Saccharophagus degradans 2-40: one gene and its partner. The protein of the gene in region 1 interacts with the protein of each later gene in a pairwise test. Links are inferred from orthologs where the notes say so. Each region holds a gene or a part of one and is shown on either strand. Other genes may lie near its edges. The genes, in order: SDE_RS08080 and recJ.

Region 1 (16,190 bases):
TAAAGAAGTGTATTAGGCGAGCTGCGCTCGGAGGTGCGTACTATAAGGAGTTGAGCTCGCCAAGTCGACAGCTGCGCTCATTTTGTCGGCATTTAGACGCCAAACAGAACCTGTATTAAACAGTAAACACTTGTAGACAAGTTATGCCGCACCGGGGTGAATGTGCGGCTAAAGGAGGGGAAAAGTGTAAAACCAAGTGGAAAATCAGGCAAATGCGCCTAAAAGCCGTCTTCCTCTTCGGCGTTCAGCCTCTCTTGGCGCTCGCGCTCTTCGGCCAGTACGGCTTTAATTTCGCTAAGCACAGCATCCACATCGGCCGCTTCGCTATCGTCTTCAAATTCACCGGTTAGCTCGGTATCGGGTGTGAGTTCGCCATCTTCATAAATAGCCCACATTTCTTTGGCGTAGCGGGTGTCTAATAGCTCGGGGGCAAACTGGGCGTAGTACTGGGTAATTTTATTAATATCGCGCTCTAGCATCCACTCAGCATGGTTATTTGCCGAGGCATCAACAGCCTGGGGTAAATCGATAATCACTGGGCCGTAATCGTCTACCAGAACATTAAATTCAGATAAATCCCCGTGCACTAAGCCTTCGCAAAGCATTAGCTTAATGTAATGCATCATTACCGTATGATCTTCTATTGCCTGCTCGGGAGACATGGCTACGTCGTTTAGGCGTGGGGCAACTTCGCCATCATCGTTGGTGACTAGCTCCATCACCAGCACGCCGTCGAAACAGCCGTAGGGGGTGGGCACACGTACACCCGCTCGCGCCAAGCGATACAGTGCATCTACCTCTGCGTTTTGCCACTCTTCTTCTTGCTGGCCTTTACCAAATTTAGAGCCCTTTTCTATTGCTCTTGCGCGGCGACTGTTACGTACCTTGCGCCCTTCTTGGTATTGAGAGGCTTTTTTAAAACTGCGCTGGGCGGCATCTTTGTATACTTTTGCGCAACGAATTTCATCGCCGCACCGCACAATGTAAACGGAAGCTTCTTTACCGCTCATTAGCGAGCTTAATACTTCGTCGACAATGCCGTCTTCAATTAGGGGTTGTATGCGTTTTGGTGTTTTCATTCGCCCGTTATACCTTAGTCCTCACAGTTAGGGAACCGTCAAAAAGTGGTCAAAGGCGTTATACTGCGCCAATTCCATTCGCTTATTCTACTTTTATTTATGCTAGACACTTTTGCCAACAGCACCGACATTCAGCCCTTAAGGCAACTTAGGCCTAGGCTGGTGCACCTTTACAACTGGGCGCAACGCACACCAGATTACAATGTAATTTGGGACCTATGCTGCGATCACGGCTTGCTTGGCTTACACCTGCATCAAGCCACTACAGCTTACGGCACACATGTGCACTTAGTTGATCAGGTTGAACCTATTGTAGATAAATTACAAACCCAATATGCACATAGGCAAGATGGCAACTTAAGTATTTGCCTCACCCCTGCCGAGCACATCCGGCTGGCCAAGCAGGCAAAGCAGCTTTTTATTATTGCAGGTGTTGGCGGTGAAACCGTAGCCTCTATCATTCAAAGCATATTACCTGCCATCCAGGCGCTGCCCCCTAGCCCACATCAACAAATAGATATGCTTATAAGCCCCAACAAGCATGTTTTTTCGCTGCGCCGCGCATTACAGGCAATGCCTTTTACACTTATTGAAGAAGAGTTTGTGTCAGATAAAGGCCGCCACCACGAGCATATGTTTTTACGTTATCAACCCGCCGCGCCCACGCCGCCTAGCGAGGTGGGCGATGCGCTATGGCTACCTGCCACACAGGACAAACGCATCTATATTGATAAGCTTATTAAGCACTACGGCGCGTTGAGCCAATATTCGCCTACGGCATTCAACCAGCAGGCTTTAGCCGCTTACCAAGCGCTTAAACACAAGCTGTTTGGCGAATAAAAGCTAGCCATTATCGGCTAAACAAATAGGGAAACAGCGCGCGAGTTTGCTCGGCGCTTAGGCCTTCTACCGTGTCAATATTGCGCTCGGGTATTTCGTCTGGGTTGGGGTAATGCGCCAGTACAGCCTCTAGGCTGGCCTCGCGAATAAGATGCAATAAGGGGTATGGCGAACGGTTAGTCAGGTTTTCCGCGTCGTCTGGATGCGCCCCAGCAAAACAATATTTGGGGTGGAAACTCGCCACTTGGTACACGCCTTCCCATTTATATTTTTGCAGCAGGCCATCTACCCAATCTAAAAAGTTGTTGTACTCATAAAAATCATCAAGGTAGCTGGGCAGTATTAGCAAGGTAGTTTCTACTTCTGGCTTAGTGTCCAACAACTCTAGCTCTGCTTTTAGCTCGTTTATTAGCTGCTCTTCATCCACAGCGCTGCTGACGCTAAACCGCACCTTACCCTCTGCAGTAGGCTTACCCGCAAAGGGGCAAAGGTTTAACCCAATAACCACATTGGCTAGCCATTGCTTTACGCTATTTACTACTGCTTGCGTTGAATCTTCCATCTTTTGCCCTCTAATTTTGGCGCAGATGATACACCCCTCGAACGGTTATTTCCCGCTGCGTTGTACCTAAAACTGGGTATTAACCACTTATTTATTGCCAAATATGTGCGATTTTGCGCCCATTTTGGCATCTGCACAGCAAGCCTTTGCAAGCCGTGGTAGACTGCGCGCCTTTAATTTTGCGAAAGCTTTTCTTTTCATCCGTAAACGAGGTTTTTTCATGTCGGATAACCAATACACCACCGTTGAACAACGTGTAAGCTACGGCATCGGCCGTCAAATGGGCGACCAACTTGCCAGCAACCCTTTCGAAGGCGTTGAACCATCTGCCGTTGCACAGGGTGTAATAGACGCGCTTGAGGGCAAAGAAAGCCCAGTAAGCCCAGAAGATTTAAACGAAGCTTTCCGCGTTATCCGCGAAAAACTTGAAGCCGAAGAAAAAGAGCGCGCAAAAACAATGGGCGCTGAAGGCGAAGCCTTTTTAGCTGAGAACGCCAAAAAAGAAGGCGTAACTGTTACCGAATCTGGCTTGCAGTACGAAATTTTAACCGAAGGCACTGGCGAAAAACCAAAAGCCACTTCAACCGTTAAAACTCACTACCACGGCACCTTAATTGACGGCACTGTGTTTGACAGCTCTGTAGAGCGCGGCCAACCAGCAGAATTCCCCGTTAACGGTGTAATCGCAGGCTGGACCGAAGCCCTACAATTGATGCCAGTAGGCTCTAAATGGCGCTTATCTATCCCTTACCAGCTAGCCTACGGCGAGCGCGGTGCTGGCGGCGCAATTAAGCCTTTCGCAGCACTTGTGTTCGACGTTGAATTGTTGGAAATTGTTGCCTAAGCAATTCTACGTGAACGGTAAGTTCGCGAACACAAAAAAAGGGGAAGCGTTTAGGCGCCTCCCCTTTTTTATTTGCTTAAATACGTTACTACTTTGCGAACTACAGCTTTACAAACCTATCAAGCAATTACTCTCTTTTTCTATAGCTTACCAAAGGTTCTTCTAGGCTGAACCGCCCCAATTTACCTGCGCGCAGCTCGCGTACAAACAATTCGCCAATACGGGTTAAGTCGGGCAAACCGTTTTTCTTACAGCCCCGCTTCATGGCTAACTCTTCTAGCATTGCCGTGGCCGATTCACAAAGCTCATCAAACTGGTAGCGTTTGCGTATTGCCTCTGGGTAGCGTTGCAGCATGTAATCCATAGCGAATACCGCTAAATCATCGTACTCCAATGCGGTATCGCGTATGGCACCACTAGCCGCCAACCGGTAATTGATCATTTCGTTTTTAGAGCCAGGCCAGGTCATTCCTGGGGTGTCTATTAAAAAGAAGTTATCGGAAATACGTATTTTTTGTTGCGCTTTGGTTACCGCAGGCTCGTTGCCAACCGGTGCAATTTTTTTGCCCGCCAGCGTATTAATAAGGGTGGATTTACCCACATTGGGAATACCCATAATTAATGCGCGAATGGGCTTTAAAGACGTGCCCCTATTAGGTAATAGCTTGCGAATACGATCGGGGATAGTTTTGGCTATGGATACCTTATCGGTAGTAATCGCCAAGGAATCCATATTGCGCTGCTCGCGAAAAAACGCCTGCCAAGCCTTAGTAATAGTAGGGTCAGCGAGGTCCGATTTACTCAGCACCTTTAGGTAGGGTTTGTCGCCACGCAGGGTTTCTATCATGGGGTTGGTGCTCGAAGCTGGCAGTCGCGCATCCAGCACTTCAATAACTACATCCACCGCGGGCATAATTTCTTTTACTTTGTTCCGCGCCTTATTCATATGGCCCGGATACCAATTAATTAACATACGCTACCTTAATAAAACCTGCTTATTCTTCAATAGACCGATATAATCGCGCCGAAAGAAAATAGGGTTAACCGCCAAGCTTGAAATAGCGCAAAAAAGCGCATACATAAGCCAAGCTTGCCGTTAAGGCCGCTATAATACACGCAAACCCGCCTAGCCACACGGGCAGCGTCCTTCATCCGTTAACACCATGTTATTGAGGATACCCTGTGATTAATGAAATTGCCGAAATGCTTGCCGCCCGCTCTTTAAAAACGGCCTACCCGTTAGAGCTGCCCACAATGGACGACATAGTTGAAGCACACGAAGCCATGCTAATATCTGTGCCCGCCGATTTTAGAGATTACCTGCTGCACTCTAGCAACTGCATATATGGGCGTTTAGAGCCTGTTACGGTAGCCGATCGCAACAGCCACACCTACCTGCCAGAAGTAGCCGCCGAAGCTTGGTCTCGCGGTATGCCGCGTGAAATGATCCCCCTATGTGTAGACGGCGATAATGTTTATTGCGTAGCAGAAGATGGCGAAGTGTTTTTGTGGGAAGGCGACGACGACATGGAATCCGTTGCAGAAGATGTATGGCAGTGGGTGCGCGATGTATGGCTAGAGAGCTAGCCCCTTTAAAAATAAATTCGCGTCACAATATAAGTGTTCACAATCAATATTTATATTTAGGGGCTCTTTAACCCAGCCCCTTTCAACTTAAGCGCCCTTACAAAGGTGCGCCTCACCAAATGGAGTTACACATGGCTACAGTTACCCTAAAAGGCAATGCATTTAATACCGTTGGCAACCTACCTTCAGCAGGCAGCGCCGCCCCAGACTTCAAACTTGTTAAAACCGATTTGAGCGAAGTATCGCTTGCAGACTTTGCCGGCAAAAAGCTCATCTTGAACATTTTTCCATCAGTAGATACCGGCACCTGTGCCACATCCGTACGCACTTTTAACGAAAAAGCAGCAAGCTTAGAAAACACCGCTGTACTGTGTGTATCTTTAGACTTACCTTTCGCCCTAGGCCGTTTTTGCGGTGCAGAAGGCATAGATAAAGTAGATTCAGCATCTGGCTTCCGCTCTAGCTTTGGTGCCGATTACGGCGTTGCCTTCCAAGACGGTCCTTTGGCTGGCTTGTACTCACGTAGCATTGTTGTTATCGACGAAAGCGGCAAAGTAGCTTACGTAGAGCAAGTAGCAGAAACCGTAGATGAGCCTAACTACGAAGCAGCTTTAGCCGCACTATAAGCGTGCTATTCCGGCGATTACCCCCTGTGTAATCGCCGAATTTCAACTTTTCTTTCCCCTCCTGCCAACTCAACCATCAAACACGCTTAAATTTATGCGTAAAAGCGGTTAGAATCCACGGCTTTCCAAACCAGAATAAGAGAGCGCGTGATGGGCAGAGCCTTCCAAAACCGTAAAGAATCCATGGCGAAAACCTCGGATCAGAACGCCAAGGTTTACAGTAAATACAGCCGTGAAATATACACGTGTGCCAAATCTGGCGGCGTAGACCCAGATGGCAACTTGAGCTTGCGCAGCCTGCTAGACAGAGCCAAAAAAGACCAAGTACCCAGCCACGTTATTCAAAAAGCCATAGACAAAGCAAAAGGCGGTGGCGGCGAAGACTTTGCTACCGCACGCTACGAGGGCTTTGGCCCAGGCAACTGCATGGTTATTGTGGATTGCCTAACCGACAACCCTAACCGCACCTACGGCGACGTGCGCACCTGCTTTAACAAGGCTAAAGCCAAAATAGGCAGCCAAGGCACGGTAATGCACATGTTCGACCACTGTGCGATTTTTGTGTTTGCCGGTGACGACGAAGAAGCCATTTTAGAAGCGTTAATGATGGCCGATGTCGATGTGACCGATATAGAGTGTGAAGACGGTAAAATTACGGTATTTACACCCCACACTGAATACGGCAAAGCGAAAACCGCCTTGGCCGAAGTGACCAACGGCGCCGAATTTGAAGTGGACGAAATTCAATTTGTACCACAAACCCAAACCGCAATTAGCGGCGACGACATTGAAGTATTCGAAAAATTCTTAAGTATGCTAGACGACTTGGACGATGTGCAAAACGTTTACCATAACGCTGAATACTAAGCGTTAACGTAACGCTACTATAGGGCGCTTAGCCAAAGCAGGCGCCCTATCTCTTGGCTCTTTTTTCTTCTCTTTTCTCTTTTCTCTTTTCTCTCTTATCTCTTCTCTCTTTTTATGACTCTATCCTCTACCACCAAACCCATTGCTCCATAATACGTTTAAAACCTAGCCCCACTTACGTTTACCACCTAGGCCTGCTTTTGCAATTCGGCTTTATACTGTTTGCGATACTGCGCGGGTGTAATGCCTAAGTTCGATTTGAACACACGGTAAAAACTATTCCTATTATTAAACCCTGCCTGAAAAGCAATATCGGTTACGGAGTAATTTACGGTTTGATCTTGCAGTAATAACAGCGCGGCGTTAAAGCGATAGCTATTCATCCAATCGTAAAAGTTGGTATGTAAGTGTACGTTTAAAAGCTCAGAAAACATGTGCGTGGTTATTCCCAACCGCCCAGCCATGCTTGTTAAATTTTCGTCTGGCTCTAAGTGGGGCTTATCAGTTTCCATTATTGTTGCAAGGGTATTAATTAGCGTAGTTGCAACTTGATCACTCAACTCCAAGTAACGCACATTATTCTTGGCTGCTGGTGATTCGTCTGCGGCGACTTCGCTTATTTTATGCTGCTCGCCTGTATTGGTTTGTACGTGTTCAATTGTTTGTGCGTCATCTAGTTCAAAAAGCGCGGGTTTAATTAGAGTAAATAACACTATACCGTTTACATAAATAGCAAATACGCATGCAATGCTATTGAGCGCTAAAAAGTCTAAATGCACATTTGAGTGTAGAGCTACTAGCACACCTATATCCATTGCACACAGCAATAACAAGCCTGCCAATAAATATTGCAACCAATAAAAAGTAGATTTTCGATAGCTACTATTAAGCCTGCGTAAGCGCGATGCGTTTTTTACTAAGGTATGGCCCGCAAGCGTACAATAGGCAGCCACCACAGCGGTTACTATAACGAAATAACCATAGGGTATTGCACTACTTATTAATAATTGGGTGACCACAAACAAACCACAAACTGCGCACATATGGTTCGCTATGCCACGCGGTGTATTTGGTAATAACAACATTTCACGCGCAATAAAATACATAAGCGGCCCATACCACCATGTAAGCGTGGAACGCACAAACGAAAAAAATGCAGGTATTTCTGCACTAATCAGCTGCAAATAACCAACCAAAGGGGGAACAAGTAATACAAGCACAAATACGCCCGTAAACTGGCGTACTTTTTTAGGGCCAGCGTGATTCACCCAAAGGTTCACGCTCGTCCACGCCCCCAAGCAAAGGGAGCAAATAAATAAAAACTTTAGCCATTCATCCATCAAAACGCTGCTGCCCTACTCGTGAATTTTTAATCGCATCCGTGCGCATACATCTCCAAAAAATGAATTATTCAGTATCAAACAAGGTGAAAGTACCACCGAAAATGATTAAGCCAAAACCAAAGTTTTGATACCAAGTACCCGATGTGGATGAGTCAAAAGAATAAACCATAGTATAAGGAAGGGTAAAAAAGTCGGTATTCTGAACCACTTGTTCCACCGCAGTATTAGCTGAAACTTTGGTGTACGCGTATGTGCCCCAATGATCCACCGTTGCAGGGCCAAAACCTAAACCAGTATAGGTGCCATCGGCATTATACGACTGTATTACCACCCCAGAAGCAGGGTGAGTACCCGCAGGCAGCGAGGAGATAGCGCTGTCGATAACCAATGCCACACTTTTGCCCGCGGTAGATTCAGGCGCGAAAGGCTCCACCTCACTATGCTTTGCTACGGTAAAGTGCCCACCTAAGCTATCGCCATTATCGAAAACCTGCTGCCATTCGCCACCAGCGGCAGATTCAAACCTGTATTCCAAACGATAGGCTTGATTGCCAAAAATGGCTGAAGTGCCTTTTTCTACCGCAGTGTGCCAACGGTGCACCCTATATACATATTCGCCAGCACCTTCCAGAGCAAGCGCATCCCCTACGGTTTTAACCGCCACCTGACTGCGACTATAGTCACGCACTACCACCCCTTGAGATGGATAGCTTTGCGGCACCTGTGCATTCACGTTTTCGATAGTTAATACAATGCTTTTGCCGTTCAAGCTAAATGGCGTGGCATTGCTATGCCCCCACTTTTGGATATGGTGCGTTGCCCGCTCGCCGATGCTTTTTTCATGGCTAGCGTACGCGTTACCACTTCCAACCAAAAACATGCTGCTAGCGACTACAACACTAATGCCCGCCCATACATGCCTAACGTGGGTAAGGCCCAGCCAGTTATTATTTTTCATACTACACACTCCCTTTAACTATCTATTGTGGAACGCAGTGTTGCTGCGCTGGCCGCTATAGTGCACAAAAGGCGAGGTGTAACTGTGTATTTAGATGGAGAATGACAAAAACCGTTAGCTTGCAGGCATACAACAGCGTTTATACTTCTTACCACTGCCACATGGGCACTGAGCGTTTTTAGTGATTTTTATATCTTGCGCAATGTGCAATACATCTTGATTGTAAATAGCGGTTAGCGATTCAAATAGCTGTGGGTGCTTATCTTTAAGCATTGCCGGCCGCTCAAAGAAATATTCCGATGCTACTGCAAAAAATTCGGCTCGATTCGTAGCGCCGTAATCGCGAATATTGCTCTTACCCTTGTCAATATCTTCTATTTTGCGGCGCACCAGCTCAAACCATGGCACCGAGAATGCAAACTCCTTAAGTCGCTCTGGGTAGCCATCGCACTCGCCGTCGGCCATGTCTATTAAATGAACAAATTCGTGAATACCAACATTGTGCTTATCTTTGGCGTTGCTAAACCCTAAATGTAAGTGCGGCTTACTTAATACAAGCTTACCTGCCAATGGCCCTGTACCAACCATGCCGGTAATACAGGAGTCTGGCTGGCCAAACTGCAACTGTTCGTTAAATGCTTGATCCAGCAGGTACACAGTTTTTAAATTAAAGTAATGCCAGTGGGGAAACCCCCATACGGGTATTATCGCACTGGCGGCCACAAGCAGTCTGTCTTCATCGGTTACTGCACTGCTGCCCGCTTCCACTTGGGTGTAATGCAAAAACAACTGCACCCGTTGCTCAAATACTTTTTTATCTGCAGCACTTAGCACCCTATAGAAGGTAACCTTTTGATTGAGCACTTCGCTCCAGTCACTGGGCCACGCAGGTAGCACCGGCGGCGCCAACCCCAACCAGCGTTTAATTATTACCCACATATGTTTATCCCTTTTTACTGTTAGTACATTTCTATTATTGTTGTATTAATTACGGCTAAGCGAGTATTAGCCAACCTCAACTTACATCGCCATCCACATAATACCAACGCCCATTCTCGCGCTTAAACGTAGAGCGTTCGCACATTGCTTGTTCACTACCATTTTCATCTAAATACCAAGCGCAAAAGCTCACCCAGCCATCGTTACCCTTTTGGCCTTTTTCTAAAACATCTAACCGCACCCATTCGCAACTTTTTTGCGAAAGCTCAACCGAGCTTAAATGCTGACTGGTTAAAGGCCACCATGTTGCCAATAAGTAATCGCCATAATTACCTAATGCGTAAGCAGTAAAGCGAGAGCGCATTAATTGCTCTGGGGTTTTGGCCGCGGGCTTACGCTGTAAATCTGCTTTCGAAGAAAATATAAACCTGCCACAGCAGGTATTAAATGCTTTGCCACTAGTACACGGGCACACACTCATTGTAACCACTCCCAAATACATAACAGGCGGATAATGCCAGACAAAAGCCGAATAACCAAACGGGCCAGTAGCATTCCATTAAGTGATAGGAGCAATACAAATCATTCATTAGACGAATACCCTATTGCGCCCTACCATACCCGCGTATTCTTTTAACTTCCATTAGCTTACATTCACTTACATAAACCTACATTAATTTAAGAGCAACTCATGACGCTTTGGATAGCCTTCACCCTTATGGCGGTAGTCATGCAGGCTGTGCGCACCGCGGCACAAAAAGACCTGTCACGCGCGCTTAGCCCAATGGCGACAACGCTTACCCGTTATTTATACGGCATTCCTTTTGTTGCTCTATACCTAGTGGTGCTTTTACAAACCAATACCGAATGGGCAAATAGCTTTAACTATGCGCAACTTAATAATGCACGGTTTCTAGTATTTGCAACCGTTGCGGCAATAGTGCAAATAATTGCCACAGCGTTTATGGTAAAAATGTTTACGCTTAAAAACTTTGCAATAGCAACCAGCTTTGCTAAAACAGAAGCTATTCAAGTTGCGCTATTTGCTTCTGTTTTCTTTCAGGATCACCTCAACGTATATGGCTGGGTTTCGGTATTCATTGGCGTGGTAGGCGTATTGTTTGTTTCGGGTTTGAAAATTGGTAAACCCCAATCCATTAGCTCAGCAACTATTTTTTACGGTACGCTTTCTGGCGCTCTGTTCGCTTGGACTAGCCTCAGCTTACGCGAAGCCAGCCTATCGCTGGACTTGCCGCTAGTATACAGCGCTGCACTCACACTAATGTATATGGTAATTATTCAAACGGCTATTTGCGCTATATACATCACTTTTAAAGAAAGGAAACAATGGCAAAAACTTATGGCCCTACAAAAGCGTGGGCTATTTGTAGGTGCTACAAGTGCATTAGGCTCTGTGGGCTGGTTTACGGCAATGAGTTTACAAAACCCGGCGCTAGTAAAAACACTCGGCCAAGTAGAATTTTTTATAACACTGGGTATAACCCACTTCTACTTTAAAGAACGCATAAAGTGGCAAGAAATGGTGGGCATAATGTGTATTTTTGCGAGTATTTTGCTTATTTTGTATGTGTAGCGAAGATAGAAGACGAAAGACAGAGGACAGAGAGTATTGTCTAAGCCTCTGAGTATTTAGCAGCGTTTAATTTGGGCTTATATAAAAACCTAAATACTTTTATTCTGTAGTTTGAAGCCTTTGCCAATGAACTTCTGCATCACCATTATCGGCGTTTACAAATATCGAATCGCCGGTAATGGTAACCGACATAGTCATAGTGCGAGCAAGTAACTTGGTGACGCTTTGAATTTGGTCCCACGGGAATTGCACAACAGAAACATCTAACGCCTCTAATTTCTTCTGCTCTTGGCTCCACCACACATCAGATTTGCTATTAAAGGTGTACACCTTTACTTTTTTGGCTAAACGCGTAGCTTTTTTAATTTTTTCTGCAGCAGGCTCCCCAACTTCCACCCAAAGGTTTATTTGGTCATCTAAGCTCTTGGCCCATAAATCTGGCGTTTCAGGTGTTGATAAACCTTTGGTAAACGCTAATCCCTCGCAGGCCTCTAAACAATAAGCCAGCACACGCACCATCATCCGCTCGGCGTTTTCCGACGGGTGCTGTGCAACCGTTAGCTGCATAGAGTTATAGAAGTCTCTATTTAAATCCGAAATAGAAAGTGCAAATTTGTATATTGTGGCATTAAGGGCCATAGGGTTAACTCAGTTAATTAATGTAAGTTTCTCGCTACGCCAAGGTACGCTGAAAAAATTGCTGCGCTTTGGAATACATCTCCAACGCTAACGCAGGGTCATAACGCTCGCCTTCGTCGCGCATAAACGCGTGCTGTGCGTTAACCTCAAGCCATTGATAATTTAAACCTATTGCCTGAAAGTGCATATACATCATTTGCCGACCCTCGACAGGCACGTGCGGGTCTTGCTTACCAAAAACTAATACCACTTCGCAGGTTATGTCTTTAGCGCGGGTGAAGCTGTCGTTTGCTGGCTCGCAAGGTAGAGTGTTGCTGTGAATGTCCGTTGGGTATAAACAAAACGCACCGGAAATATTAGGGTTTAAAGCCGCTCTAAAAGCAAGGTGCCCACCAATACATACGCCCATTGCGCCAACTTTGCCGGTGCAATAGGGTTGCGCCTGTACAAATTCTATTATTGCTTGCGTGTCGCTATCGTGGCTTTCTAGTGGTTTGGCCCACTTATCGTTATTGCCTTTGTCTTTGCCTGCATCGTCATAACCAAGCACAGTGCCCATTGGGTTTAACTCATGAAACACTTCTGGCACTATTACAACAAACCCCAACCCGGCTAATATATTCGCACTGCGGGCTATGGGCGCTGTAATTTGAAATATTTCCGAATAAAAAATAATACAAGGGAAGCTTCCATCAACATTTGGACGAAATACTTGGGCCTGCATTTCGCCTGTTGCAGTAGCAAGCTTCACAAATTCATTTCTAGTAATCATTCGGCTTTCTCTTCTCTTTTATTAATCTTTTAAGGCCATAATTTATGGGGCTTAATTTAAAACATTAGTTTAAGACGCTAGCTTACGCCAATAGTTAATGACCGCAATTAATGCTCTTACTTTAAGGGCGAGCTATAAAAATACGTTAAAAGTTTCATCGGTATAAATAACGCCATCAATAGCTAACGTAATACGCCACGGGCCAGCTTTATTTTCTATTGGCAACCAAATAGTATCACCAATAAAAAAATTCCAATCGTTTTGGCGGATATACACTTCGCCGGCGAAAGGAGCCATAGGCTCGCCATCTTCATCGGGTATATCTGGGTGATAAATACAGTATTGCAGCTTTCTGTTTTTTGCTTTTTTTATATTTACTACATAGCCAAATTCGATGTCTTTCTCACAGGGTATGTCGCGAGTCATTTTTAATAACCGGGGTAAGTCTTTAGATTCACTATCCCACTGCGTGTATATTCCCCAAGTATCTAATTTTACTTCAGCTTTCTTTTTCGCCATACAAATTATAAAAAACCTCTAATCTGGCCAACATGTTAACAAGGGCCAAAACAACCCGCCGCAAAACGCCCCTTGTAGAGGTTAAGCGTAAGGCCTAGTGAACAATCGAGTAACTGGTGGGGCCATTCGCCCCTAAGGGGCGCCAATATACCACCCATGGGGCAACTAATCATATAGTTAGAGGAACCACAGCCCGCCTAAACAGACTTGGCTTTTACCTTGCGCCTGCGTTTAAAGGCCTTGGGTTTAGCGGCAACACCTTTAAGGCCTATTGGCAAATTGCGCTGGCTCTCGGCAATAAGGGTTTGCAAACTAGCAACCAATGGCTTCATAAAAGTTGTGTATTGGGCTTCGCGTATAGAAATTGCGTTTAATACCAATTCCCACTGGGCGGTCATATCTGGTGTTGTGGCGGAGCTAGGCAAGGCCGCTACCAAGCCCCTGGCTGCGGGGGTGGAGTGTATTTGCTTGCCTTTTCGCACAAGAAAATTGCGCTTAAATAGCAATTCGATAATGCCTGCGCGTGTCGCTTCGGTACCTAAACCATCGGTATCTTTAAGTATTTTCTTAATATCGGGGTCGGTCACGTAACGCGCGATGCCCGTCATAGCGGCAAGCAGGCTGGCATCGGTAAAATATTTGGGGGGTTGGGTTTGCTTTTCTAGTAACTCGCCCTGCCTGCAGGCAACACTCTGCCCCACGTGTAAATCCGGTAGCGTAAGTGAGGGAAACTCGTCGTCATCTTTAGGGTTAGGCTCACCTCCCTTTCGTTCAAACAGTACCTTCCAACCCTGTTTATGTGTTAAACGAGCTTTAGATACAAATTGTCCGCCAGCTATTTTTAGGTGAATTACCGTGTCAGAATATTCCCATTTGGGGTAGAACTGACAAACATATTGCCGAGCAATTAGGCTGTATACCTTTTGCTCTTCGCTGGTTATCGATGAAAACGATACTTTCTTAGCAGTTGGAATAATCGCATGGTGCGCATCCACTTTAGCATCATTCCATGCTTTACTTTTTAACTTGCTGTTTGCACCGCTCACCGACTGCACTAGCTCGGCAACATTGGCAGATATTGCTTGCAAAACGTCATTTGCTTGATGCCAATGATCCGCCGGCAAGTAGCGGCTATCTGAACGCGGGTAAGTAATAAGCTTGTGTTTTTCGTATAGGTTTTGGCAAATATCCAGCACTTTTTGTGCGGCAAAGCCAAACCGTTTTGCGGCATCTATTTGTAACGACGACAAATTATAAGGAAGCGGCGCGGCTTGTGCTTTGGCTTTTTTATCTACTTTTTCGACAACGCCATTTTCACCCGTTATGCGCGCAATAACGTTTTGGGCTAACTTCTTGCTAAGTACACGCCCATCTTCATCCATATAGGGCTCGCATGCCTCGCTTGGCAACCATTTGGCGGTAAATGCAGTCGGCTCACCAGTTAAAGTGGTTAAATGTGCTAATACTTCGTAAAACGGTTTTGAAACAAACTCTTCAATTGCCCTATCGCGCTCTACAACCATACCCAGTATGGGCGTTTGCACACGCCCAACAGAAAGCAGCCCTTCGTACCCCACTTTACGCCCTTGCAAGGTATAGGCACGAGTCATGTTAATACCGTATAACCAATCTGCACGCGAACGAGCAAGCGCCGACGTGGCTAATGGAATAAATTCTTTATTTGACCGCAATGTATCGAGGGAGCGTTTAACGGCAGCGGGGTTGAGATCGTTAATTAAACAGCGCTGAACGGATTCGCGCTTTGCACCTTTCACCCCAAGAAAATCAATTACTTGGTCGACTAATAACTGCCCTTCACGATCTGGGTCGCCTGCGTGCACAATGCAGGTGGCTTCCTTCACCAATTTGCGCAAAGCCGTTAGCTGCTTACGGGTTTTAGATTTTGGCTTTAGCTGCCATTGATCGGGAATGATAGGCAAATGCTCTAAACGCCACTGCTTGAACACTGGGTTATAGGCTTCGGGCTCGGCTTGCTCTAACAAATGCCCTATACACCAACTAACAACGTCGCCATTGCCGCACCGAATAAAACCATCACCCCGCGAGTGGGGTTTTGGTAAAACGTCGGCGATAGCGCGCCCTAGGCTGGGTTTTTCGGCAATAAATAGTCGCATGCCGAAAGAATACTGTTGTTATATACAGCTGTCTAGCTGTTTTTAGCGGCGCGAACCGTCACCCAACTAAAGGGGTTTTCTACCAGCCTCAACAATTCGATCCGCCGGTACGCGCAACTGCTGCAATAGATATTGCTTAAAGCTGGGTTCGTAGGGTTGCAGGTCTACGGCTTTTGCCATACACAGCATCCAAGCATCTGCGTCTTCAGGAGTTGCAGCTAGGTGCCTATGGGCACCAGGAATATTAATAGAACCAAAATGTTGAGCATACAGCCTAGGGCCTCCAAGCCAGCCAGATAGAAAATATGCCAGCTTTTTACGCGACTCTGCCAAGCTCTGAGCATGCATGCTGCGCAGTTTAGCTGCCTCTGGCAGAGTATCCATAAAATGGTAAAACGCATCCACCAAACGGGTAATGCCTTCTATCTCACCTGCGGCTTTATATGAGGCGTCACCTTGGCCATAACCATACTCATTCAACCGTACTATCAATGCATACTCCTAATTGGTCATTCTTTACGCTTAACAGAGGTTAATACTCTAGCCCTAGGGCAGCCAAATGGTGCATTTTACAGGTATAATCGCCGGCTCATTAATAGGTAGATTTAACTCATGGCAATTATTAGATACATACTTGGACGCATAATCCTGCTATTGGATTGGCTTTTTACCCCCAAAAGCGTAAAACGCGACCCAGAGCTGCAAGCACAGCTAGACCTAAAGATGGCGAACTATACCTTATACCAATACCTTGCATGCCCCTTTTGCGTAAAAGTACGCCGCGCACTAAAACGCAATAGCCTTTTGGTAGAAACTCGAGATGCAAAACGCTGCGAGACGACAAAGAAAGAACTTTTAGAGGGTGGCGGTAAGCTAAAAGTACCCT
Region 2 (15,083 bases), 430 kb from region 1 along the record:
GTACGCGTAGACCTAATAAGCCTAGATGGCGGCACCAATAACGCACTGCGTGTTACGCCATTAAAACCCTTGCTACCCGAAACAAAATACCTAGTGGCAGTGGCTGGCTCCATTTACGACATGAAAGGCAATAAGGTATACCCTTCAATTGCATACGATACACTGCGCGACCCTGAATCGAATGTGCTTTCAGCACTCGCCGCGCTGCGCCCTGCCATTCAAGGCTGGGAGCGATTGGCTAGCGGCTATTTCAGTTTTAAATCTGCCGTTTACCAAGCTGCTGGCTTAAGCGTAGATACCCCAACAGCCGAAGACATTCTGTTCTCACTTACTTTTACAACCACTGCAACCGATACACCGCTAAAAAGTATTGCTGCGCCAGAGTTCTTTTTTGAAAAGAGTTTACGGACCAGCTACAAGCAAGACGCAATCGAGAAGTTGGTTGGTGGCACATACAATTTAGTCGGTGACAACAGCGGGGTAACAACCACTACAGATGGCGCAATCAACTCGACTATTAACTTTTTACTAACTTCACCGCAGCTGCCAGATACCTCTCCTAACCCGCTGTACAACAGTACTATTGCAACAGCAATAAATGCGGGCGCAACTTACGCAAGCTTAAGTAGTGATGCAACCGCCGCGCATATTATGCAGCGAGCAGCAGCGGAAGCCGCCATAAGCGTGCATGACTCAGGCGCCGCCGAGGCAGGAGACCAAACCCCTTACGTATCAATAGCTGCCGAGGCAGCAGGTACCGTACAAGCGATGGCAGCAGGCGTAGAAGCGCCCCCCGCAGCACTTTTCCCAATACCAAGCCCACGCGCCACTAACTTTTTTCGTGTAGATAACGCCAGCGATATTAACCCAGGTTTAATTGCCCCCGCCAAGGTGTATCAAGGTGAAATAACCCTGCCTTACTACTCGCAAATTCCTGCTGAAGGCGACGGTTCACCACTGCTCGACGGCAGCTGGGTGGCAAACCAAACAATCGGTGCCGTTATCGATGCAGCCAAAGGCAACCCCGGCGGAACCACTCCTCCATCAGAGATGGTGACCTACCGCTACCCATTCCCAGCTAAAACCACAGATGTAACAGTGCCAATGCTCGTTACTATGCCCGATGAGCTAACACTCTCTGCATTCGGTATAACCCGCCCAGCAGCAGGCTGGCCTGTTGTGATTTACGTACACGGTATAACAACCGACCGCAGTATCTCGCTGCCTATGGCCAACGCCATGTCATTTGCGTGTGTAAACTCTACGCTTACCGGCCCCAGCGGCGCCCCTTGTTTTGCCACTATCGCTATTGACCAGCCTTTACACGGGGTTGGCGCCACTGGCAGCGTTGTACCAGGGTTGACTAGCTACTCGCACCCAACTGCATCGATAGAAGCAAACTTGCCGACACTAAGCCCAAACACCCCTTCCGTGTCGCTTGCAGAACGTCATTTCAATTACACGGCTGACGAAAGCTTGCGCCCAACACCTTTCGATTACGACGCAGGCGTTGGCAGCTCGGGTAGCCTGTTTGTGAATTTATCTCACTTTGTGAATGTGCGTGATAACTTGCGTCAAATGACACTCGACCTACTAAACCTAAACGCCTCTTTGGCCACGATGGATGTAGACGGCAATGGCTTAGCGGACGACTTTGACACAAGTAAAGTGTACTTTTTAGGCCACTCGTTAGGTGGCGTTGATGGCTTGCCATTTGTGGTCATTAACAACGACCCTGTGGTGCAAAACAGCCCATTCAGCAACCAACCTAAGGTGCAAGCCGCATCGGCAATGTTCTCTGGTGGCGGCATACCTCGTTTGCTCACCAACTCGCGCCAGTTCTCGCCATCTATTAGCCAAGGCTTGGCCGCTGCCAGCGACGCTCTCAGCTACGGCAACAGCGGGCTAGAAACATACCTGAATGTGTACCAAGGGATTCTGGACTCGATTGATCCATCAAGCCTAATTGCTAACCTTGCAGACGCAAATGCCGATACCGGCGTATTACTATTCGAAATAGTTGGCGACGGAACCGCAAGCCACCCCAACGACGGCGTTATACCTAACGGTGCCGACACCATTCATGGCGAAGCAAATGGACCACTGCAAACCACGCTTAGCAACGGCTTTGTGATTGATAACTTCCCTGCGCCATTTGCAGGTACAGAGCCACTGGTTAAACAACTTGGTGCAGTAAAAACGGCAGATGCGACCGATGACGGAGACCCAGCGGTATTAGTCACGCGCTTAGTGGAAGGCAGCCATTCCACACCAGTTGTTGCAGGCAATACCGATATTGACCCATTCACGAGTGGAGCCGCATTTAACGAGATGATTGCGCAAATTGTTACCTTCTTTGCCTTAAACGGTAATGTGACCGACTCGATTGTAGCCAACCCAGAGGTAGTGGAAGACTAACCGCCAAACACCTCTCTAAAAACGGCGCCTTTGTGGCGCCGTTTTTCGTTTTAGCACTCAAGAATTAATCTGAGCTAGGGCCAAACTGCACGCTTTTTGGCCTTTCGTCACAAAAACACATACAATGCGATCACAACTTTTTAAACAATATCAACAACTTAAAGAAGCTTGTTGACAAACCACATTACAAAACTACAATAACTTCATAACAACTGGCCAGCAAACTAGCTTAGCCGGTAGCTAATAACTGAAAACTAGGGCCAAAATGCCCCCAACAACAGAGCGTCGCGATGGAATTCCTCGAAGCAGATCATCCTGAATGGCAAGAAATGTGGGAACATTTGGCATTACACCCGTTAAACAACGGCGACCCCATATGCCGCAGCCATAACACCGCGTGGGAATACATGGGCTCCACGCAGGATCACCACCACCTGCGCCACGCAATACACCCTGCTACCGGCAAAATAGAATACATTTATATCGAACGCCGCCGCGCGGGTGTGGCTTGGGCGCAATCGGCTTAACACAAAGTCGACAAGCTAAAATAACTCTCAACAAAGCCTCTAAATGAGAGCCTCTAAATGAGAGCCTCTAAATGAGCAACGCGCAGTTGCAACGATTTATTGCCGCGAAACTCATTCACATCAAGCACATAAGCTAAACGCACACGCTCCACACTATTATTTGGCCAACTTGCTACATCAACATTAAAAGCAATGGCATCTATGGCTAACCCAGAGTACTCACTGGGGGTTACCACCATTTTTAAGTGCTTTTCACCCACAATACGCTGCTGAACCAGCAAAAACTCGCCATAGAATAATGGCTCGGGAAAATTCTGCCCCCAAGGCCCTGCATGGGCTATTGCTTCGGCGGTGGCCAAATCCATCAAATGGGCCGGCAATTCGCCGTCAGTAATAACCTTGGCCGTTAACGCCTCGCCCCCCAAATGAGCGCTCACACAGCGGTCGAACGCCTCGGCAAATGCGGTGAATGACTCTTTGGGCAAAGACAGCCCAGCCGCCATTGCATGACCACCAAACTTAGATAATAAGCCTGGGTTTTCAGTTGCCACTTGATCCAAAATATCTCGCAAGTGCACCCCCTCTACCGAGCGGCCAGACCCTTTTATTTCTGTGTCCGTGGCATCGGCAAAGGCAATTGTAGGTCGATGCAGCTTATCTTTAATACGCGAGGCTAAAATGCCAATAACGCCTTGGTGCCAGTCAGCTTGATAAAGGCTTACCCCCATAGGTGTTTGCTCGCCATCTAGCGCCAATTCATCAAGCAGCTTAAACGCTTCATGCTGCATAGAAGCCTCTATTTGGCGGCGCTCGCGGTTTAAAGAGTCCAGCTCACCCGCCAAATGCAACGCCTCTGTGTAGTTATCGGTAAGCAGCATTTTAATACCCAGCGACATATCGTCTAATCGACCTGCAGCGTTTAGCCTTGGGCCAACAACAAAGCCTAAGTCGGTGGACTGCACTCGCTCTATATTGCGCCCCCCAACTTGAAACAAGGCGCGAATACCGGCAATACATACCCCTTGGCGCATACGCGCAATGCCCTGCGACACCAAAATGCGGTTATTAAAATCGAGGGGCACCACGTCGGCTACTGTACCTAGTGCCACTAAATCTAAGTAACTCGCCATATTAGGCGGCTCTATACCGCGTTGCTCAAACCAACCACTGGCGCGTAACTGCGAACGCAAGGCGCACAGTAAATAGAAAATCACGCCCACGCCCGCCAAATTTTTACTGCCAAATTCACAGCCTTTTTGATTGGGGTTAACAATAGCGGCGGCGTCTGGCAGTTGCTCTGGCGGCAAGTGATGATCGGTAACCAGCACCTTAATACCTAATGCATTAGCAGCATTAACGCCTTCTACGCTGGCAATACCGTTATCGACCGTAATAATTAAATTGGGGTTTAGCTTCGCAGCAACCGCAACAATTTCTGGCGTTAAGCCGTAGCCGAATTCAAAGCGATTAGGCACCAAGTAATCCACATGCTGTGCCCCCATCGCCCGCAAACATCGCACAGCCAATGCTGTACTGGTTGCCCCATCCGCATCGAAATCGCCAAGAATCACTATGCGTTCACCTGTGCGCAGCGCTGCTTCAATAATATTTGCGCCTTCTGCAATACCGCGCATATTTGTAGGCGGCAGCATTTCGCTTAGAGCGTACTGAGTTGGCTTATCACTGCTATAACCTCGTGCGGCATATAGCTGCTTGATAAGATCTTCGACTGTTGCCAACGAACTATTTAATACTTGCGAATCGGGAAGTGAACGACGCGAGATAACTTTAGTATTCAAAGAAGAAAATCCTGCTAATTAATTACAGGGCGACTATAGGGGAGTAACGATTATTTATCTATACCGAGCTGGCGGCAGAGCAATTGCATTTCTATATCGAAGCGTTCGTAAATTAAATCTATGGTGTCTGTCGCTTTAGTAAAATACTCATTAGCAGACACAGGGCCAATATTGTCGATTAATTGAATGCGCACAAAAGCAATAAACTCCACCAATGCTGCCATATCGCTTGTAGATAACTTTTTGCGTGTAGACGCTTTGCCAAGTAAACCTTCTATTTCGCATAAACCAGCTTGAATACGTTTTTTATGCTCGCTTAGCTGAGCATCACCACTGCGATACCCCAATATTCGCACGCCGAGTGCACGGGATTGGCCTACCAACTCACCAATTAGTAGCAACTCATGCCACAGCACTTTAACTTCATTAAAGTTGGAGCGGTTTAGGTAATGGTAGTTAGCTACATCCTCTAATATAGCCAAAACACTAACAATAATACGGCAGTGCTGATCAAAGCTTTTTTCACTCGTCATAGATAGGCAACCCACACTAAGTCGCGCCCAGTGCTGGGTTAGCCCCTGCCAATCTTGATTTTCGTTTATCCACTCGCCCACAAAACTAATTTTGCCTAGATCGCGCGCAATGGTTTCACGCAATGACACTATTTCTTCCATTACGCTTAATTCGCCATTGTGATACATAGACACCAATCCGCGGTGCCGCTGCACATGCATTAACAACATACGCAGTGCTTGCACCCACTGAACGCCGCGCACTTCTGCCCTGCGACGCTGAGTATGCAGTAAGTGTAAGAGGGCATAAATTGAGCCTGCTATAACTGCAAGCGCAACAATACCAACAAAGCCTATAGAAGCCCCCATAGCGATCCTTTCTTTAGCTATACCGCTCTATTAAAAGACGGCGTTTACCTAATATTCATAGCAATATGAGCAAATAACATTCCATTTGAGAGTTTTCGTGCTCAAGCCCACAACAATAATACCTTGTGTAAATAGAATTGCCCCACAAGCAAGCAGTTTAGCTACTTCGCCTTTAAACCGAACTAAAAACAACTTTAGATATTGCTATAAAAAGGAGCACCTTGCGCACCAATAAGACTCAACAACATAGTCTATTCAAGGTGCAGAAAAAACGTAGCGCTTATTTTGAACATTTACATTGGGTGGCATTTTAGTTTGCTCAAAGTAATCAAACCCCTGCTTCAAATTAAGCCAAAAGGTATACCACCGATTATTTTTTACTCTTTCCAGTGCCTCATCGCTCAAGCGAAAAGGAAATATATGTACTCGAAAAAATGGCTGCCCGTCTTCCAGTGATTTTTGCGCTAGCGCGTAAATTTCTTCTATTCCACTGTCTGTCATGGCATAACAGCCTATAGATACACAATCGCCATGTACCATTAAAGCACTGCCCGTGCGACCGTGTGCGCGATCGTAGGCATTGGGGTAACCCAAATTAAAGCTCAGGTGAAACTTACTCCAGGGGTTAAAACGCTGCGCATTAACAAAATAAAAACCTTCGGGCGCTTGGCGGTCTCCGCTGCGCAACTTGGGCCCCAAACGGCCAGATTGCGCGCAAATATCGTAAGCTTTAAACAACTCAAAACGCCCGCTTTCAGCCTGCAGCCACACCTCTAAAGTAGCAGATTGCTTAAAAATACGTATAAAAATGGGGGCACCGTAGCGCAGGCCCTTTTCGCTTAAAGCCTTTATTAATGCCGGCTCTACTTTGTTTATGGCCGCAATGGAACGCGCGCTGGTTGGCAGTTGATTATTCGCCGCAATAGCGCAACTAAACAACAACAGGCTTGCGATTAAACTGCTTCGCACCATCAAACTCCCTCCAATTAACTAATACTACTTTCCCATAGGCAAAAAAAACGCCCCGATAGGAGCGTTTTAAATCTAAAGCATTTAACTTTAAGCGTTTATATTTGCCGCCATATGCGCGTGCACTTTTGCTAAATCGTTCTCTAAAACTGTGTAGCGCTCTTCACGATCAAATAAATCACGCATATGCAATGGCAACGCAGGGTCAGCCGCTTGGCCCGCTTGACGCACGGCTTCAGGGAACTTAGCTGGGTGAGCAGTTGCAAGACATACCATGGGCACATCTTTAGACTTGCGCTGTTTACGCGCGGCCTGCACACCAATTGCAGTGTGAGGGTCTAACAAGTATTCAGTGTTTTCAAATACTTCGCGAATGACATCAACTGTTTCTTTATCGTCTAAACGATAGCTGCTGAACAATTCTCGCGCCTTACTTAATGGGCCTTCAGCCAAAGACATTTCACCAGACTTAAAGTCTTCCATCAATTGTTTAATCGCCGCACCGTCGCGGTCGTACAAATCAAACAGCATACGTTCGAAGTTGCTGGATACCATAATATCCATACTTGGCGAAATTGAATGTACCAAAGGCTGTTTGCTGTGGTCGTTATTGCTAATACAGCGATGCAAAATATCATTACTGTTAGTTGCAATAATCAGCTGATCGATAGGTAAGCCCATTTGCTTAGCTAAATAGCCTGCAAAAATATCACCGAAGTTACCCGTTGGCACAGAGAAGGACACAGGGCGAGCTGGCGAGCCCAACGCCAAACCGGCGTAAAAATAGTAAACAATCTGAGCCATAATACGCGCCCAGTTAATAGAGTTTACCGCTACAAGCTGGCGGCCATCAGGTAAAAACGATTGATCGGCAAAGCTCGCTTTAACCATATTTTGGCAATCGTCAAAATTACCTTCTAATGCAATGTTGTGCACATTATCGGTAAGCACTGTAGTCATCTGACGACGCTGTACATCGGACACGCGCTTGTTTGGGTGCAAAATAAAGATGTCGATATTTTCGCAATCACGACACCCTTCAATAGCAGCCGAACCGGTGTCGCCAGAGGTTGCCCCCATAACCACAACTTTTTGATTGCGCTTTTTAAGCACGTAATCAAACAAGTGCCCTAAAAACTGCAACGCGAAATCTTTAAACGCTAACGTCGGCCCTTGGAACAACTCTAAAATAAATTCGTTATGGCCAGTTTGTACTAGTGGTGCAATCGCATCGTGACGAAACTTAGAGTAAGCACTTTCGATTAGCTTTTTTAAATCGGCATCCGGTATTTCGCCATCAACAAACGGGGAAATAATTTTGAAAGCCAACTCGCGATAATCCAAACCGCGCCAACTGGCAATTTCTTCGGCACTAAATTTAGGTAGCGTTTCAGGCAAGTATAAACCGCCATCGTTAGCCAAGCCGGTTAACACAACGTCTTCAAAACTTAGAGCTGGGGCATCCCCTCGGGTACTTATATATTTCACAGTATTCTCACTGGTTTATCTGTTACGGTTAGCTATTCGGCAGTCGCTTATTTAAGCGACTCAACACGAATACGCACAACTTTGCCATTTATAGAATCTAACGCTTCAATCTTCTTAATGGCTGCAATAATTTGTTTTTCTATGGCGCGGTTAGTTAGCAATATAACCGGCACATGATCTTGCCCTTCTTTCGGCTCTTTTTGTATTAACGCTTCAATACTAATGCCAGCATCGCTCAATATCTGGGTGATTTTAGAGAGCACACCAGGGCGATCTAACGCTGAAATACGAATATAGTAAGCGGTCTCAACTTCTTCAATTGGCAGGATTGGGTAATCGACTAGTTTATCTAGCGCAAACCCTAAGTGCGGTACACTTGAGCCAGATTCGGCACCCACTAATCGGCTTACATCAACAATATCAGAGACAACCGCAGACGCAGTTGGCTCGGCGCCAGCACCAGGCCCGTAGTACAAGGTAGGGCCTACAGCATCACCCTTAACTAACACCGCATTCATAACACCATCTACGTTGGCAATTAGACGTGAGTTAGGAATTAGCGTGGGGTGCACGCGCAATTCAATACCCTGATTGGGGCGCTTGCGTGTTATACCTAAGTGCTTCACTTGGTAGCCAAGCTCACCGGCGTACGCCACATCTTCGGTAGAAATTGTACTAATGCCCTCGGTAAATACCTTGTCGAACTGCAAAGGCATACCAAACGCAATAGACGCAAGAATAACAAGCTTGTGCGCGGCATCAATGCCCTCTACGTCGAACGTAGGGTCAGCCTCGGCGTAACCTAGCTCTTGCGCTTCTTTTAATACATCTTCGAATGCACGACCTTTATCGCGCATTTCGGTAAGAATAAAGTTACCGGTACCGTTAATAATACCAGCCAACCATTCAATTTTATTGGCTGCTAAACCTTCGCGCATGGCGCGAATGATAGGAATACCGCCCGCAACCGCCGCTTCATAGGCTATTACTACGTTGTGTTTGGCGGCCTCAGCAAATAGCTCGTTACCAAACTCGGCAATAAGCGCCTTGTTTGCAGTCACCACGTGCTTGCCACTGCGCACTGCACGCAAAACCAACTCTTTGGCGACGGAGGTTCCACCAATTAGCTCAACCAAAATATCAACTTCTGGATCGTCAGCCACTGCGAACACATCGCGACTTACTTTAATACCGCTAAGGTCGAATGCAGGGTTATCACGGCGGGCACCAATATGGGTTAGCACCACACTTTTACCCGCATGGGCATTAATATCGAGCAAATTGCGCTTAAGTACAGTAAGTGTACCGCCGCCAACAGTGCCAAGACCACACAGGCCAATATTCACAGGTTTCAAGCTACGTTCCTCTAATGGGTAAACAAAGCGCCAACAATCAGCCATCTAGCAGGCCAATAGGTAACTCGACAGAGCAAGCCCCAACGCGCGGCGCATTATACCCTCTAATTGGGGATTTTCAGAATAAAGTAGGCAACCTTAATGATGGGGAATGATACTGTCAACGAAAGGAGAGAGTAGGCCCTATAATAAATACAAAAATAGGGCCTAAAACTTAGTTAAATGGTGGTTTACAGCCCTAAACGCGCTGCCAATCTGTCTGCGGGTACATAACCGGGTATAAGCTCACCGTTACCCAGCACAATTGCAGGGGTGCCAGATATACCCATTTGCTGCCCAGTAGCATACTGCTCATTCACAGGATTCGTTTTACACAAGTTTTCTGGAATGCTTTGGCGGGCTTTAAGCTTGGTTAGTGCATCCTGCTTATCTGCAGCACACCATGCCGAAACAATCTTGTTATAGGCACCAGAACCGATACCCATACGTGGAAACGCCATATAGCGCACCTCAATACCCATTGCGTTAAGCTGTGGCACTTCTTGGTGTAGCTTTTGGCAATAGCCACAGTCTACATCGGTAAATACCGACACCACACCTTTTACATCACCTTTCGGTGAAAATACGATCATATCTTTTACATCCATGCCCGCCAGTAACTTAGCGCGCTCACCGTTCATCTCTTGCTCGGTTAAATTAACAATGCCGCCTGGCTGTACGCGAAAAAGCTCCCCTGCCATAAAAAACTGACCATCTGCAGTAGAATACACAGCTGGGCCGTTAGATATTGTGGTTTTGTAAATACCCTCCACTGGGGTTTTAACTACATCTGTTACTACCAAGTCTGGACGTGCCGCAGCAAGTGCCGAAGTAATATTTTTGCGAGCTAAGTCGATATCCTGCTTGGCTGAAACCTCATTTTTCTCTGCCGCTGCTTTTGGCTTTTCAGCCAAAGCGCTAGTCGCTGCCAACGAGCCACCGATTGTCGCGCATGTTAATAGCGCGGTTGCCAGTAATGTTTTCATTATCGTGCCTCTGTTTCCTCAATGCCTTTCTGCTTTACTTTTTTATTATTTAAAGCGACAAAGAAACGTTTAAGATGAATTTTGGCCCTATTGGGCGATATGTCTTATTTTTGACGCCACAAGTCTATCATGGTTCCCTAAATCTGCCACTCTGCGTGCCGTGATCCAAAGCTCAGCTTTTCACCTGCATTTACTTTTTACAACCATTTAACACAAATATCGCATCCACTAAGGTAATCTATTGCACACACCCAGCTCTTGCAGGGTTGCGATATCAACAACAAACAAATTCAAAGGGAAGAAAATGCGCATATTAACCATCCTAAGCCTAACGCTTATCGCCACTTTCATTACTGCATGCGAAAAAGAAGCCCCCAAACCGACCTTATCTGAAAAAGCGGCAACGGCAGCTGAAAATGCCGGCGAGAAATTAGAAGATATGGGCGAGGCCGCAGGCGAGAAACTTAACAAAGCTAAAGAAGTAGCTGAAGAAGCTATGGAAAACGCAGGTGAAGCCACCGAAAAAGCGATGGATAAAGCCGAAGACATGGCCGAAGACGCCAAAGATAAGGCAGCAGAAATAAGCGATGCAAGCAAAGCAAAAATGACCGAAGCCAAAAACAAAGCCGAAGAACTACTTAAGAAGAAGTAAAAAACTCTAGGTAAAATAGAGGCGAAAAAAAAGCGACCAATAGGTCGCTTTTTTTAGAAAGAAAAACTTAACCCAATTTTTCTTTAATACGAGCAGCACGACCAGTAAGTTCACGCAAGTAGTACAACTTAGCTTGACGAACATCACCGCGACGCTTAACAGCAACGCTGTCAACTTGCTTGCTGTGAGTTTGGAAAGTACGCTCAACACCAATGCCGTGTGAAATTTTACGAACGGTAAAAGCGGAGTCTAAGCCACGGTTACGACGTGCAATAACAACACCCTCAAAGGCCTGTAAACGCTCGCGGTTACCTTCTTTTACTTTAACCTGTACAACCACGGTATCACCAGGGCTGAACTCAGGAACGTCCTGCTTGAGCTGCTCAGCTTCCAGCTCTTGTATGATCTTGTTCTTAGAACTCATGGCTTGCTCCTAATTAGCAATGTGTAGCCTCTCGGCTAGATATATCAAAATTTAGTCATCACTGCTGCTGCAGCTCAATTTTTGCTGCTGGTATTCAGTCAGCAGATTCCGCTGGGATTGATCCAGATCCAACTTATTAAGTAGATCGGGTCGCCGCTCCCATGTACGACCTAAAGATTGCTTAAGTCGCCACAATTCAATTTTTTTGTGATCACCGGAAAGCAGTACTGCGGGTACGCGTCGATCATCAACACTCGTTTGCCACGCATCTGCCAGTTCTTCCGGCCGAGTATAGTGTGGGCAATCAAGCAGGCCATTTTCGAATGAGTCTTGCTCTGCGGATTGCGCATCGCCCAGTGCCCCTGGTAGCTTGCGAATTAACGCATCTATAAGCACCATGGCAGGCAGCTCACCACCACTCAAAACGTAATCACCTATGGACCATTCCTGATCCACGAAAGCATCAATAAACCGCTGATCAACACCTTCGTAACGCCCGGCGATAATAGTAAAATCGCCGCTAGCAGCCATTGTATCGACCGCCTGATTATTTAACTGCGCCCCTTGCGGGGACATATAAATAACGGTTTCTTTTGCAGTATTAGGCAAAGCCTGCTCAGCCCTTTGCTCGCTGTGCCACTGCTTAGCAGCTAACAACGCTTTGGCCAACGGCTCCACACGCATAACCATTCCTGGCCCACCACCATAGGGGCGGTCATCTACCGTTTGATGTTTATCGGTAGTGTACGTGCGCGGGTTGAAAAAACTTAGTTTTACCAACCCCTGCTCTACTGCTCTTCTAGAAATGCCACTTTCAGTAATTGCGGCGAACATTTCTGGAAATAAAGTCACTATAGCAATGTTGACAGCACTACCTGAGGAAGAGCTCATTAACACCACCTAGCTTTTTCGCCACCCTGTCGCAGTTAACGCAAGGGACGCAATAAATGCACGCCATAGCGTACAAATTAAAATTCTGGGTCCCAGTCCACCGTAATACACTCGGCGGAAAGGTCTACCTTTTTGACATACAGGTCTAGCACATAAGGCACTAGCCTATCCCTGTCATCAATACTCTGAGCATCGGGTTTAACTTCGAGCACGTCGTTCGCCCCTGTTGCCATTACCTTGGAGACAACACCCAAATCTTGAGTATTCCCTTCATAGATAGTTACAACACGTAACCCCTCTAGCTGGTGCCAATAAAAGTCGTCGTCATCGAGTTCTGGCAACAGGCTTTTATCTATAGCGACATCAACTGGAGCTAATGCTTCAGCAGCATTGCGGTCGTCAACGCCTTTAAGGCGTACAACCAAGCCTTGCGGCCTAAATTGGTATTCTGCAATTTCGCACTCTTTCACGCCGTGCTTTGTTTTTAACAACAAAGGCGAATACTCAAGTACATTATCTTGCGGATCGGTAAACGATTTAAGCTTTACCCACCCCTTAATACCAAATACACCAGTAATTCTACCAACAGTAATCAAGTTAGATTTTTTGGCTTCCACTGGTGTAAACACTAACTGCGGCAATTAAGCCGCAGCAGCTGCATCTTTGATTAACTTAGCTACACGCTCTGAACACTGTGCGCCTTGGCTCAACCAGTAGTTCAAACGCTCGCTCTCAACACGTAGACGCTCTTCTTGACCACGTGCTACTGGGTTGAAGAAACCAACACGCTCAATGAAACGGCCGTCACGTGATTTACGGCTGTCAGTTACGGTCAAATGATAAAATGGGCGCTTTTTAGAGCCACCACGAGACAATCGAATGCTTACCATGTAAGTCTTATCCTATTTTTTAAACTGTATTCAGGCGAATTCTCCGCCACTAAGCGGCCAATAAACGAGACGCCTGCGAAAGGCGGCGTATTTTAATGGAAAGAAATTCGTATGTATAGGTTATTTTTAAATCATTAATTAGATTTGGCTCAATTAAGAACCAAAACCAGGAGGCAAACCACCGCCGCCGCCCATTGGAGGTACACCTCCAGAGCCGCCACCTGGAAGCATACCACCCATGCCGCGCATCATTTTTTGCATGCCGCCGCCCTTCATTTTCTTCATCATTTTGCTCATCTGCTTGTGCTGTTTGAGCAAACGATTCAGATCTTGAATTTGTGTGCCAGACCCCATAGTGATACGGCGCTTGCGCGAACCGTTAAGCACATCGGGATTTTTTCGCTCAGCAGGTGTCATCGAATCGATAATTGCCTGCATCTGCTTGAACTGACTTGTCATTCCATTACTTTCGGCCATTTTGGCCATGCCGCCCATACCGGGCAACTTATCTAACATAGAGGCCATGCCGCCCATATTCTGCATTTGCTGAAGCTGATCGCGCAGATCTTCCAAGTCAAACGACTTACCCTTCTGGACTTTTTGGACTAACTTTTCGGCCTTAACCTTATCTATTTTTTGCTCCGCCTCTTCGATAAGCGACATAATGTCGCCCATCCCAAGGATGCGGGAAGCTAGACGGTCGGGGTGGAACGGCTCTAAAGCCTCGGTTTTTTCACCCACACCCAAAAACTTAATAGGCTTACCTGTTACATGGCGCACCGATAACGCAGCACCACCGCGTGCATCACCATCGGTTTTGGTTAAGATTACACCCGTGAGTGGTAAGGCATCATTAAACGCCTTAGCGGTGTTCACCGCATCCTGACCGATCATGGCATCAATAACGAACAGCGTTTCAATTGGATTCACCGCCGCATGAATGGCCTGAATCTCTTCCATCAACGCCTCATCTACGTGCAAACGGCCAGCGGTATCCACTAACAATACATCTACATGCAGCTTTTTAGCTTGTGCCAACGCATTTTTGGCAATATCGACAGGGTTTTGCCCTGCATCGGAAGGGAAAAACTCGGCTTCAACTTCTGTAGCAAGGGTTTCTAGCTGCTTAATAGCTGCTGGGCGGTAAACATCCGCACTCACCACCATTACTTTTTTCTTTTCTCGCTCACGCAAAAAGCGCGCAAGCTTAGCAACGGAGGTTGTTTTACCCGCACCCTGCAAACCAGCCATCAACACTACTGCCGGTGGCTGAGCCGCTAAATTTAGCTTTTCGTTCGCCTCACCCATAATTTGGGTAAGCTCACTTTCTACAATTTTTAGAAACTGCTGCCCAGGGTTAAGTGCACGCGACACCTCCTGACCCTGAGCGCGCTTGCGCACTTGGCCGGTGAACTCTTTCACTACGGGCAATGCCACATCGGCCTCAAGCAGCGCTTTGCGCACATCGCTCAACGCGTCTTTAATATTGTCGTGATTAAGTCGCGCCTTGCCCGTAATTTTTTTAAAGGAGCGCGATAAACGATCAGATAAATTTTCAAACATAGTGAAAAACTTTAAACCGTTAATGGTGACTTTAGTGCGAAAGCGGCGGCAATAACGCCCAGAAAACCCGATAAACACTCGCTTTCTTTGGGTCGCCAGCAAACTTTTACTGCCAAGAGAACTACTTTGACGGTAAGAATTGACGGCCTATCCGCACGCGCAGGATAAATTTAGGGGCAGCAGTATAAAGGCAAGCGACCG

Evidence for each region.
Region 2: the proteins of SDE_RS08080 (region 1) and recJ interact in binary tests that used the Escherichia coli proteins (3 or more experiments, as listed by UniProt). The link is inferred for Saccharophagus degradans 2-40 from one-to-one orthologs.

Annotation. Positions count from the first base shown.
Region 1 is NC_007912.1:1,986,922-2,003,111, reverse strand. The notes cover bases 12,836-15,783. They hold SDE_RS08080 (DNA topoisomerase III), read right to left. Parts: upstream 15,305-15,783; coding sequence 13,367-15,304; downstream 12,836-13,366. Other genes in these bases: SDE_RS08075 (group II truncated hemoglobin), read right to left, coding at 15,371-15,783; SDE_RS08085 (DUF3859 domain-containing protein), read right to left, coding at 12,836-13,169. Outside these bases: SDE_RS08160 (PA4780 family RIO1-like protein kinase), read right to left, coding at 219-1,079; SDE_RS08155 (tRNA (adenine(22)-N(1))-methyltransferase), read left to right, coding at 1,125-1,919; SDE_RS08150 (DUF1415 domain-containing protein), read right to left, coding at 1,930-2,481; SDE_RS08145 (FKBP-type peptidyl-prolyl cis-trans isomerase), read left to right, coding at 2,702-3,325; ribosome biogenesis GTPase YlqF, read right to left, coding at 3,453-4,298; SDE_RS08135 (SMI1/KNR4 family protein), read left to right, coding at 4,508-4,912; tpx (thiol peroxidase), read left to right, coding at 5,044-5,538; SDE_RS08125 (YebC/PmpR family DNA-binding transcriptional regulator), read left to right, coding at 5,689-6,405; SDE_RS08120 (helix-turn-helix domain-containing protein), read right to left, coding at 6,594-7,745; SDE_RS08115 (hypothetical protein), read right to left, coding at 7,813-8,706; SDE_RS08110 (zinc-dependent peptidase), read right to left, coding at 8,821-9,645; SDE_RS08105 (YchJ family protein), read right to left, coding at 9,722-10,126; SDE_RS08100 (EamA family transporter), read left to right, coding at 10,337-11,239; SDE_RS08095 (YaeQ family protein), read right to left, coding at 11,339-11,878; SDE_RS08090 (dienelactone hydrolase family protein), read right to left, coding at 11,913-12,650; more of SDE_RS08085, read right to left, coding at 12,783-12,835; and 2 more genes.
Region 2 is NC_007912.1:1,547,007-1,562,089, reverse strand. Bases 2,372-5,353 are described here. They hold recJ (single-stranded-DNA-specific exonuclease RecJ), read right to left. Parts: upstream 4,745-5,353; coding sequence 2,999-4,744; downstream 2,372-2,998. Other genes in these bases: SDE_RS06370 (hypothetical protein), read right to left, coding at 4,795-5,353; SDE_RS06380 (hypothetical protein), read left to right, coding at 2,709-2,945; SDE_RS06385 (MECDP-synthase), read left to right, coding at 2,372-2,418. Outside these bases: more of SDE_RS06385, read left to right, coding at 1-2,371; more of SDE_RS06370, read right to left, coding at 5,354-5,625; SDE_RS06365 (L,D-transpeptidase family protein), read right to left, coding at 5,881-6,597; thrC (threonine synthase), read right to left, coding at 6,685-8,082; SDE_RS06355 (homoserine dehydrogenase), read right to left, coding at 8,130-9,437; SDE_RS06350 (DsbC family protein), read right to left, coding at 9,668-10,462; SDE_RS06345 (hypothetical protein), read left to right, coding at 10,767-11,114; rplS (50S ribosomal protein L19), read right to left, coding at 11,182-11,538; tRNA (guanosine(37)-N1)-methyltransferase TrmD, read right to left, coding at 11,590-12,429; ribosome maturation factor RimM, read right to left, coding at 12,507-13,046; rpsP (30S ribosomal protein S16), read right to left, coding at 13,071-13,319; ffh (signal recognition particle protein), read right to left, coding at 13,473-14,882. UniProt on the Escherichia coli protein: Single-stranded-DNA-specific exonuclease.